2 regions of the Arthrobacter sp. AB6 genome follow, and region 1 is predicted to be linked to the other one. Evidence: riboswitches for the same ligand, from Rfam matches in the RefSeq annotation. Region 1 holds a riboswitch; the other holds the start of a gene.
What was found. A riboswitch is a leader RNA that binds a small molecule or an ion and turns the genes downstream of it on or off. The one in region 1 is predicted to bind cyclic di-AMP.
Positions count from the first base shown of each region.

Region 2: it holds a riboswitch for cyclic di-AMP, as region 1 does, so the genes downstream of both, Q9R30_RS01490 (LysM peptidoglycan-binding domain-containing protein) here and Q9R30_RS08580 (M23 family metallopeptidase) in region 1, are expected to answer to the same signal.

Region 1 is NZ_JAUZVL010000008.1:19,620-25,000, forward strand. Features, by position in the region: gene Q9R30_RS08560 (cold-shock protein) at 22-405, shown strand; gene Q9R30_RS08565 (DUF3027 domain-containing protein) at 412-906, shown strand; gene serC (phosphoserine transaminase) at 972-2,102, opposite strand; gene Q9R30_RS08575 (metal-dependent transcriptional regulator) at 2,382-3,074, shown strand; cyclic di-AMP (ydaO/yuaA leader) riboswitch at 3,193-3,435, shown strand; gene Q9R30_RS08580 (M23 family metallopeptidase) at 3,446-4,267, shown strand; cyclic di-AMP (ydaO/yuaA leader) riboswitch at 4,380-4,577, shown strand; gene Q9R30_RS08585 (C40 family peptidase) at 4,648-5,319, shown strand.
Region 2 is NZ_JAUZVL010000002.1:18,432-23,812, forward strand. Features, by position in the region: gene Q9R30_RS01465 (metallophosphoesterase) at 1-283, shown strand, start outside; gene Q9R30_RS01470 (DUF1810 domain-containing protein) at 359-814, opposite strand; gene Q9R30_RS01475 (DNA alkylation repair protein) at 798-1,367, opposite strand; gene Q9R30_RS01480 (TraR/DksA C4-type zinc finger protein) at 1,364-1,723, opposite strand; gene Q9R30_RS01485 (lytic transglycosylase domain-containing protein) at 1,744-3,084, opposite strand; cyclic di-AMP (ydaO/yuaA leader) riboswitch at 3,437-3,635, shown strand; gene Q9R30_RS01490 (LysM peptidoglycan-binding domain-containing protein) at 3,639-4,472, shown strand; gene Q9R30_RS01495 (protein adenylyltransferase SelO family protein) at 4,616-5,381, opposite strand, start outside.

The DNA.
Region 1 (5,381 bases):
AGAACGAAGAAGGTTGATTACGTGCCTACCGGCAAGGTCAAGTGGTATGACAAGGACAAGGGCTTCGGGTTCCTCGCAGGCGAAGACGGCCAGGAGGTATTCCTGCCCAAATCGTCGCTGCCCGAAGGCGTAACAGAGCTCAAGGCCGGCACCCGGGTTGAATTCGGGGTAGCCGATGGACGCAAGGGCGCCCAGGCCCTGGGCCTGCGCGTGCTGGACAAGACGCCCTCGATCGCCAAGGCCAAGCGGCCCAACGCCAAGGAACTCGCCCCGCTGGTCCAGGACCTGGTGACCGTGCTGGACAATCTCTCCGGGACCCTTTCCGCAGGCAAGTACCCGGAAGGCAACAAGGGCAAGGCCATCGCCGCTGCCCTGCGCAAGGTTGCCGACGAGCTGGACGTTTAGGCACCGATGAACCCGGAAGGTGAACAGCCGGTAGGGGCTAAGACTGTGTCCAGGCGCCGCGCTGGAGTCCCGGTGTGGCGGACAGGGAAGCCTGATGCCTTCCTGGCCGCAGCGGTGGACACCGCCCGCACGGCCATCGAGGGCATCACGGCACCGGCAACGATCGGCCAACACCTTGTGGCCAAGAGCGAAGGCGACCGCCTGGTGACCCATCTGTTTGAATCCAGGCTGGCCGGCTACCTGGGCTGGCAATGGTATGCGGTGCTCACCCGCAACTCCCGCTCCAAGGTGGTCACCGTCAACGAGCTAGGCCTCCTGCCGTCGGAAGATTCGATCCTTGCCCCGGAATGGGTGCCATGGGCAGAACGCGTCCGTCCCGAGGACGAGCAGGAGCCGGAACCGGTGCCGGCCCAGGAGCCGGAAGAGGACCAGGACCAGGAATCCGGGGACGAAGAGCCCGACGACGGTGGGGAGCCCGGCGACGAAGCAAGGACTTCCTGACCACACACGAACGGCGCCGTCCGGGATGATCCCGGGCGGCGCCGTCGTACGTTAAGGCAGTTGGCCTACTTGCGCAGTTCGCCCACTACGTAGTCGATGCTGGCCAGCAGGGCAGAAACGTCGGACGGCTCGATGGCCACGAACGTGGCGATGCGCAGCTGGTTGCGGCCCAGCTTCCGGTACGGCTCCGTGTCCACGATGCCGTTGGCGCGCAGGACCTTGGCCACCGCGGCCGCGTCCACTGAATCGTCGAAGTCAATCGTGGCGATTACGTTGGAGCGCTCGTCCGGGTTGGCGACGAACGGCGTGGCGAATTCGGAGGACTCCGCCCAGCTGTAGATGCGTCCGGCGGAATCAGCAGTCCGCGCCGAAGCGAAGTCAAGCCCCCCGTTCCCGTTCAGCCACTGCACCTGGGCGTCCAGGGTCACCAGGGTAGACAGCGACGGCGTGTTGTAGGTCTGGTTCAGGCGGGAGTTGTCAATGGCCGTCTGGAGGTCCAGGAAGTCCGGGATCCAGCGGCCGCTGGACTTGATCCGGGCCGCACGCTCCAGTGCGGCCGGCGAGAACAGGCCAAGCCATAGCCCGCCGTCGGAGGCAAAGTTTTTCTGCGGGGCGAAGTAGTAGACGTCGCTCTCCGCTACGTCGACGTCCAGGCCGCCGGCTGCCGACGTCGCGTCGACAAGGACCAGTGCGCCCTCATCCGCGCCTGCCACCCGCTTCACGGGAGCGGAAACGCCAGTGGATGTCTCGTTCTGCGGCCAGGCGTAGGCATCAACGCCCGCCTCAGCCTGCGCGGCAGGGCGGGTTCCAGGCTCGGATTTGATGATGGAGGAGGCATCCAGGAAAGGCGCCCTGTTGGTGGCTGCCGCGAACTTCGAGCCGAATTCACCGAATGAGAGGTGCTGGGCCTTCTTCTCCACCAGGCCGAAGCTGGCGACGTCCCAGAACGCCGTGGAACCACCCACGCCCAGCACCACTTCATAGCCTTCCGGGGCGCGGAAGAACTGGCTCAGGCCTTCGCGTACGGATCCCACCAGGTTCTTGACCGGGGCCTGCCGGTGGGACGTTCCCAGGATGGTCTTTGATGCGGCGGACAAAGCATCGATCTGCTCCTGCCGGACTTTGGAAGGACCGGCGCCGAACCGCCCGTCCTTAGGGAGGAGGTCGGCGGGAATAGTGATGCTGTTTTCGCTCACAGGTGCTCCAATTTCGGCGTGGACGGGGTGTTGGTCCGGACGGATGTAGGTGGCAGGCAGTCGCGGCGGCTGTCACTCGGGCCCTCCTTCATTCTGCCTGAACAGCTGTTTCAGCGGGAACCTGGACCGTCATAGTCCAGACACTGAGACAGCGCCCTGTCCACGACGTCAACTATTAGGACAAATTCAAAATAGGCTAAGCTTTCCAACGGACCACGCTGCACGAGAAGGCGGTACGGTGGGACAACGCAAGGTACTGCGCTCGAGGAGCTGAGCTGGATGACGGATCTGATCGACACTACGGAGATGTACCTTCGGACCATCTTGGAGCTTGAGGAAGAAAACATCGTTGCCCTCCGCGCCCGGATCGCGGAGCGGCTGCGACACTCAGGGCCCACAGTTTCGCAGACCATCGGCAGGATGGAACGGGACGGCCTGGTGGTTGTCTCCGGAGACCGGCACCTTGAACTTACGGAGGTGGGCCGGAAGCGCGCCACCGAAGTCATGCGGAAGCACAGGTTGGCGGAGCGGCTCCTGGCTGATGTCATCGGGCTGGACTGGGCCTACGTCCATGACGAAGCCTGCCGCTGGGAGCACGTCATGAGCGAACGGGTGGAACGGCGCATTTACGAAATGCTGAACCATCCCACCGAGTCCCCGTACGGCAACCCCATCCCGGGATTGGCGGCCCTCGGGGGCCAGGCGCAGTCCGCGGCGGATCCGGCAGTCAGCCTGCTTGAGGCCATGAAGACTTACGGCCCGGCATCCGAGGTGACGGTCAGCCGCCTCGCAGAGCCGATCCAGGTGGAACCCGAGCTGCTGGTCCAGCTTGATGAAGGCGGAATCCGGCCCGGTGCGTCGGTATCGCTGGAGCGGGTCGGGGAGTACATCTCGGTCCGCGTCCCGGGCATCGAAGGTGCCTTGGAACTGCCGCCGGAAGTCGCGGCGCACGTCTTCGTGGCCGTACGCTAGGGACTGCTGTGGGCCTCCCGGCTACCCGAATGGGGGCCGGTTACGCAAAGATAACGGAATTGTTACTTTGGGACTTTTGGCCCTATAGTTAAACCCAAGCGTTGATACTAAAGCGTTACCTGATTCGGAGCCGAGCTCTGCCAGCGGATCAGGTGCACGAGTCATTACTGGCAGAGGCGGGGGAACCACAAACGGCAGCCGGGGGACTGCCTTGGGGTGAAGTCCGTCAGCAGCAAGCCTCTTCCAGTGAAGGATCCTCCGGGGATACCTCTGTGCCGAAGCTTGCTTACGGCGGACCGGGTCTTTGAACTCTCTGACCCGAATCCGACAGCTAACTTCGCAGGCTTTCCAGAGAGGAACCCTTCTTGTCCATGCAGACCCCCAGGGGACGCCGCCGCGCGGCGGTACCCTCTTCGACGCCGCGGGTTGTTGAAGTCATCACCACGGAACGCCCCCGCGATCCGCACCGTGATGCACGCCGCCGTCGTGGTCCCTTCCGCCAGGTCACCGAATTTGCCGCAGCGAGCGGGATCGGCCAGAAGGCCGGAATCGCCCTCGCGGCGACAGGCCTGGTGCTGACCGTGACGGTGCCGGCCACCAGCCCCGTGATGGCCACCGACGCTCCCGGTGCTATACCGGTCGCAGCGTCAGCCGCAACCCCGCAGCCCCAGATCTCAGCCGAGGCCGGTGCCCAGATCGACTTCAGCCGTTCTGCCGTCGTCACCCAGGCGGATCCGGACGGCAAGCTCAAGCAGCTTCTGAGTGCCCAGTCCGCCGGCTCTGTGTCACGTGCTGCCTCGGCAGGAAGCCTCGGCGCCCCGCTGGCCACGCTGACCACAGCATCGCCGTTCGGCTACCGTGTCAGTCCGATCACCGGGGGCTCCGGCGACTTCCACCGCGGCCAGGACTACGTGGCCCAGTGCGGCACGTCTGTCCTCGCTGCGGCTACCGGCACGGTGACCTTCGTGGGCTGGCACCAGTTCGGCGGCGGAAACCGTGTTGTGGTGGACCACGGCAACGGTTTGGAAACCACCTACAACCACCTCTCCTCCTTCAATGTGAGGGAGGGGCAGACGGTCTCACGCGGGGAGGTTGTGGCCCTCAGCGGGACCACGGGCGCCTCCACGGGCTGCCACCTCCACTTTGAGGTGCAAGTCAACGGCGAAGTGGTCGATCCGACTGGCTGGCTGTAGCCAAATGACGGTGAACTATCGGATGATCGCGACTTGCCGTGACCTGAATGTGACATTCACCCAAAACTGCTGTACCGTCTAACTCGCGTCAACTTTTCCGAAGTTGACGCTCTTGTGCGGATTGCCTAACTCTGCCACCGCTCAAGGTCCGTTCGCATTTCATCGTCTGGCAGGGGCGGGGGAACCAATTTTGGTCTTGGCTTTGGCTAAGACCTTGGGGTTAAGTCGCAAAACTTCCTTGGAAGCAGCGCGGCCGGGTGACTCCCATCCGAATCCGACAGCTCACCTCGTAGGCATTGGGAGAGGCTACCTTCGTGTCTTCACGCAACAATTCTGCGCGCCACCGTGCGCAAACGGTTCGTACCAACCCCTTGGACACTGTGTCCAAGGCTGTTAGTGCCAATGCCGGGACAGTAGGTCGCCAGGCTGCCGTCATCGCCGCAGCTTCCGGTCTTATCCTCAGCATGGGCCTGCCCGCCAACGCAGCGGACACCACCGCTGGTGTTTCCGCTTCGACCGAGTCCGGTTCTGCGCAGGCTGCCTTGGCAGTCACCGCAGCACCCACGGCCACCGTGTCGTTCGAGCGGCCCGTGGTCAAGACCACCGCCGCCCCGAAGCGGGAGCCGGTGCGGGCACAGTCCACCGCCACCGAAACGGGCGCAGCGTCCACTACTGAATCTGCTGCGGACAAGCTGGCCAAGACTGTCTCTTCCGCCGCCACCTCCGGCATTGCTGCCATCGCCTACACGGGCATTGGCAGCCCCTACGTCTGGGGCGGCACCAGCCCCGTCACCGGGTGGGACTGCTCAGGCTTCACCCAGTGGGTTTATGCCCAGGCCGGCATCAGCATCCCCCGCGTCAACGCCTGGACTGCCATGACCCCCACCTCCACCCCGCAGCCCGGAGACCTGGTCATGCAGAACGGCGGAGCGCACGTCGGCATCTACGTCGGGAACGGCATGATGGTCAGCGCGCTCAACCCCTCCCAGGGCACGCTGCTCCACGCCGTGGCCGCCACCGGCACGTCTTCGTTCTTCACCGTCAGCAAATAGTTCTTGGACCCTCGGGTCCAGGAACTATTTCTTTGCTCCACCACGCTTTCCGCTAACACCAC
Region 2 (5,381 bases), on a different contig from region 1:
TGCCACGGCCACCCTTGAGGGCGTCCGCTTTGCGATGGTCCACGAAACCGGCCAGGCAAAGGGACGCGAGGCACGCTGCGAAGCGCTGTATCCGGAGGCGGACGTCCTGGTCTTCGGCCATAGCCACATTCCGTGGGACACCACCACCCCGCGCGGGCTGCGGCTGCTCAACCCGGGTTCACCCACCGACCGCCGCCGCCAGCCTGTGTGCACCTACATGACCGCCGTCGTGGACGCCGGCCGGCTGGCCGACGTCCGCCTGGTGGAGGTTCCCCGCGGCTGACGGGAGGCTGGAAGGGACGGGGTTGACGGCGCCCGCATAACTGCCTGTGTTGGAACAGCAAAGATGCTTAGCTTTTCAGTCCTGGTCCTGCTCCGCGAGCAGCGCGTCGGTGGCCTCGTCCGGCTGGCCGTCAAAGAACTGGGCAAGGACTGTCTTGAACACCGTTTCGCCGGGCGCGGCGCGGAGGAACAGGGTCATGGACGAGTGCAGCTTCCGGGCATCGATGCCGCCCAGGATGTCCTCTGCAGTGCGCCCGGCGTGGTTGGTGAGCGCCTGGGCGCACTCGAGGAGCCGCGGGCCGAGGACCTCGTGCTCGAGGTACGCCCGGGCTTCGGCAAGCGAAGTGATGGCGTATTTCCGGGAGGTGGGGCTTTGCCCCAGGCCGGCGAGCTGCGGGAAGATGAACCACATCCAGTGGCCGGTCTTGTTGCCGAGCTGCAGCTCAGCCAAGGCCTGTCCGAAGGTCCCGCCCTCCCCTGCGCCGCTGTCCTGGGCTGACACGAAGCGGTCCAGGTCATAGGGATCGTTCATAGCTGTCTCCTTTGTGCGGGGTCTCAGGGCCGGACTGCTGCTCGATGAAGGCCGCAGCCCTGCGCAGCCGCCCGTCCGGGTCCTGGCTCCACCTGGCAAGGACAACACCTGCGCGCTGCCGGTCGCGTCCTGCCAGTCCAGCCAGTAGCGGCAACACTACGTCGGACAGCAGGGGCTCCACCAACTCGCGGCTTCCCGCGGAACGAAGGAAGCCCTCGATCCGGGTCAGGTCCGAGTGCAGCAGGAGACTGGCCCTTGACTGAAGCAGCACCACGGCGGCCTGTCGGCGCTCAAAAACCGGCCTGCCACCGGGTTTCGGTTGGGCCCACAGCCCGGACGCCAGCAGGACCACGGCATCGTGGTCCAGGTCCTTGAACTTCCTCAGGGCGTCCCGGACCGTTCCACGGACGGCGCCCACCGAGGAGCCGTAGGAGGCAAGCACCCCGCCCAGCCGGGACTCGACGTCGTCCGCGCGGTACCAGGCGCCCTCATTCTGCAGGGTGCGGTCGATGAACGCCGCGGCCGCTGCCACATAGTCGGGCCCGCCGTTCATCGGCCACGTCCAGCGGACGCGTGCCGGATGCAGAACGGCGTCCAGGGCCTGGCCTCCAGCCTTCCCTCCGCTATGGATTCCCCGCAGACCGCGCAGATGCCGTACGTGCCGGCAGCGATCCGGGCCAGTGCGGCATCCACCTGGTCAAGGCCGGCGGTGCTTTGCTTGAGCAGGGCAGCTGCCTGGGACAGCTCGAACGCAATGGTGGAACCCTCCGGATCGTGTTCGTCGTCGACGTTCGAATCCTGGCGCGCGGAGTTTGCCGAGGCAATGTCGGCGCGGAGCGCGGGGAGCAGTGCCAGCTTCCGCTTCCGCTCCTCCTCGAGGAGGATGCGGAACCTTTCCACATCAGGCATGGGAAAAGCCTAACGCGGTGTCAGTACCAATTCCTGGCCACGGAGTGGTTCCATGCCGAGCATGGTGAGCCATACCGCTCACGGATGTAGCCAAGGCCCCACTCGATCTGCGTCCGGTAGTTGGTCAGCCAGTCGCTGCCCGCGCTGGAATACTTGCCCGGCGGAAGTGCCTGCGGAATGCCGTAGGCACCGGAATACGGGTTGGTGGCCGTGGTCAGCCAGTTCGATTCCTTGGTCCAAAGCTGGGCGAGGCAGAGGAACTGGTCCGATCCCCACCCGTAGGCCCCCAGCCTGCCCGAGGCGTAGCTCTTGGCACCGGCAGGATCGTTGACCGCACCCGCAGGAGCAGAGGGAACGACGACGGCGGGCGGGCTGGGCGGTGCGGCAGGCGCCGGGGCGGGGACAGGCGGAGCAGGATTTGCCGGCACAGGGTTGCCGGCTGGAGGATTCTCAGGTGCCGGATCGGCGGGAGCCGGACGCATGGGGGCGGGAACAGCAGGGGGCTGCACCTTTGCCGCCGCTGCCGCTGCGGCCGCACGTCGTCGGGCTTCCTCCCCGGCCGCGGCCCGTTTCGCCTCCTGCGCTGCTTCATAAGCGGCCAGTGCCGCCTGTCCACGCCGGAATTCGCCCTCAACCGCCGCCGTCGTGCCCTTCAGGGACGCCAACTGCCCGGTCAGCTCCCGGCTGCGCTGCCGTTCTTCCGTAAGCTGGCGCGCCATGGCTTCCTGGGCCGATCGGGCCGCTGCAAGCTTTTCCGCCGCCTCGCGGGACAGCCGTTCGCGCTCGGTCCGGGCGGATTTCTCCTGATCAGCCAGTGAAGCCGTGATTTTCCCCGCGGCGGCGGCTTTGTCCACAAGGCCCGCCGTTTTGCCGCCCACCAGGTGCACCACGTTGAGCCCGTGGACGTTGTTGTTCTCGATCGCGTCCAACGCCACGAAGAACCCCATGTTCGTACCGCCCGTTTTGTAGGACTGGGCGGCCAGCGCTCCGATGTCCTTCCTGTGGCGGATGAGTTCGGCCTTGGCCGTCCCGGCTCGTTCCGCCAGCGACTCTACCTTTGCAGTGGATGCTGCCAACGCGGCATCTGCCGCTGCAGACTCAGCGGCGGACGCCACCGCGGCGTTGCCCAAGGCCTCCGACTGCGATTGCAGCCCGTCCAAAAGGCCTGCGATCAACGTGATCTCTTTGGCCGTGCCGGCCTCGGTCAGCTTGGCCCGCTCCACGTCCTCCCACGAAGGGTAGCCGCCAGGCGGAACGCTTTCGGCCGCCCCGGCCGGAGGCAGCCACACACTGCCGGCGAGGGCAGCGGCCAGCAGTATCCCGGGCAGGCGGTGGCGGACATTTGCAGCGAAACGGGCCATAGCTCGGAAGCTTACCGGCTTCAACCTTCACTTTAAGGATGAGGGGCCTGCATCGTTATACAGCAGAAACAGGCCCTCGAATTTCAACACGGAAAGCCTGATTGTCGGCGGAATGGTCAAGGCCGAATCGAGGCCGTGCACACCCGCACAAACCTCGCCGTTTATGACTTCGTGACGCTTCCCATCTTCAACCGTCCCGACGGAGGTATCTTCCGAGGTCAGCACCCCGGCGAAAAAGAGTCGAATCGTTTGCGTAAAGCGAGAGGAGAACCTCGCATGTTACCCAAATGTGACAATTGGTGCCGGAGCGGGTTATGGTCTTCAGGTGTCCCTCCCAGACGGGACATTCCCCTCAGCTTGCCGAGCCCTGCCGCTGATCCGGGAACCAATCGCTTCCAGCTGGCAGGGACGGGGGAACCAAGTTTCCACGGCCTCTCAAGAGGCCTTGGGGTTAAGTCGCTAGCGCCTCCGTTCCGTTCGGAGTTGCTTCCGGCCGGGCATCTCCAGCCCGAACCCGACAGCTCACCCCGCAGGCATGGGAGAGGCGATCAACCGTGTCAAAAAATTCCACCACCGCCCGTCACCGCGCAACTCCGGCCCGTTCCATCATCCTGGATGGGCTGGCTGTTTCGGCCAAGTCCCAGGCCAGGACCCTGGGCCGTCCGGCACTCGCCGTCGCAGCCGCATCCGGCATTGCCTTCGGCGTCGGAGCCCCGGCGCACGCCGGTGTGACAGGGCCGGACACCACCGAGACCGCTAACGTCCAGGCCTCCGCCGCCCCGGCCGCAGCAGTTGCAGCCCCCGCCGCGGCCGCGGGCACCGTCCATACGGTTGTATCCGGCGACACGCTGGGCGCCATCTCGGCCGCCCACGGCGTAGCCCTGAACGATGTCCTGGCTGCCAACGGCCTGGCGATCTCCGCGGTCATCTACCCGGGCGACCAGATTCAGATCCCGGCTGCAGGCTACGCCCCGGCAGTTCCCTCCGCCGCGCCGGCACCGGCACCTGTCCAGACCGCTGCCGCCACCACGCCGGCCAACACCGGGATGAACCTGTCCTACGCCTCCGCCAGCACCGGCACGGGTACGGGGGCAGCCATCCTGGCTAACGCCTATGGCCAGGTGGGCCAGATCCAGGACTGCACCGCCATGGTGGAAAAGGCCTTGCGGTCTGTTGGCATGTCCGTGGGCGACCTGGCTCCCACCCAGTTCTACCAGTACGGCTCCACCGTAAGCTCCCCTGCTCCCGGTGACCTCGTGATCACCGCCGGCCACGTGGGCGTTTACGCCGGTGACGGCCAGGTTGTCAGCGGCGGCGTGAACGGCAACCAGACTGCCGTGCACTCCATCAGCTGGCTGAGCGGCGCTTCCTTCGTCCGCGTGGCCTAGCCAGCGGCAACGGGATAGGCCGCTCTTAGCGGGCGGGCCCACCCCGCGGAAGGGGCGGCAGCCGGTTTTACCGGCTGCCGCCCCTTCCACGTTCCCAACGGTCCTGGTCCTCCGGGCTTCCCCTGTTCCCGCTGGAATGACAGCTATGTGCCGCAGAAGGTCCGGTATTTGCCGAAGTCCTCCGGCGGTCCCTCCGTGTAGCGTTCCAGCCCCTGGCGCTCCTGGCACGGGGACCTGACAACCTCGAGGAGCCGGTGAAACGCGTCAAGATCACCCGCGGTAGCCGCAGCCAGTGCTTCCTCCACAAGGTGGTTCCTGGGAATGTACGCGGGGTTCACGCTGTCCATGAGTTCAGCGTCGGGCTTCAGCGCGGCCCAGCGTTCAGCCCAGGCATCGAAAGCCCGGAGGTCCAGCACCATACCGCGGGCAGGCCCGGAGTTGCCCCGGGCGGCCTGGCCAAGGCTCCGGAAGAATTGCGTGTAGTCAACGGGTCCGTCCTTCAGCAGGCCGATCACGCCATCCACGAGGTCCGACGCTTCGTCATGTTCCGGGCTGGCCGCCACACCGAGCTTGGCCTTCATGCCCCCAAACCAGGCGTCACTGTACCGGCCGCGGAATGTGCCGAGTGCCTCCACGGCGGGGCCGACAGCCTGCTCCTGGTCTTCGTTGAAGAGCGGCAGCATGGCCTCAGCGAGCCGGGCCAGGTTCCACTCGGCAACCACGGGCTGGTTCGCGTAGGCGTAGCGGCCGCCTACATCGATGGAGCTGTACACGGCGGCGGGATCAAACGCGTCCATGAATGCGCAGGGCCCGTAGTCGATGGTTTCCCCGGAGATGGTCATGTTGTCCGTGTTCATGACCCCGTGCACAAAACCCACTAGCATCCACTTGGCCACGAGCTCTGCCTGG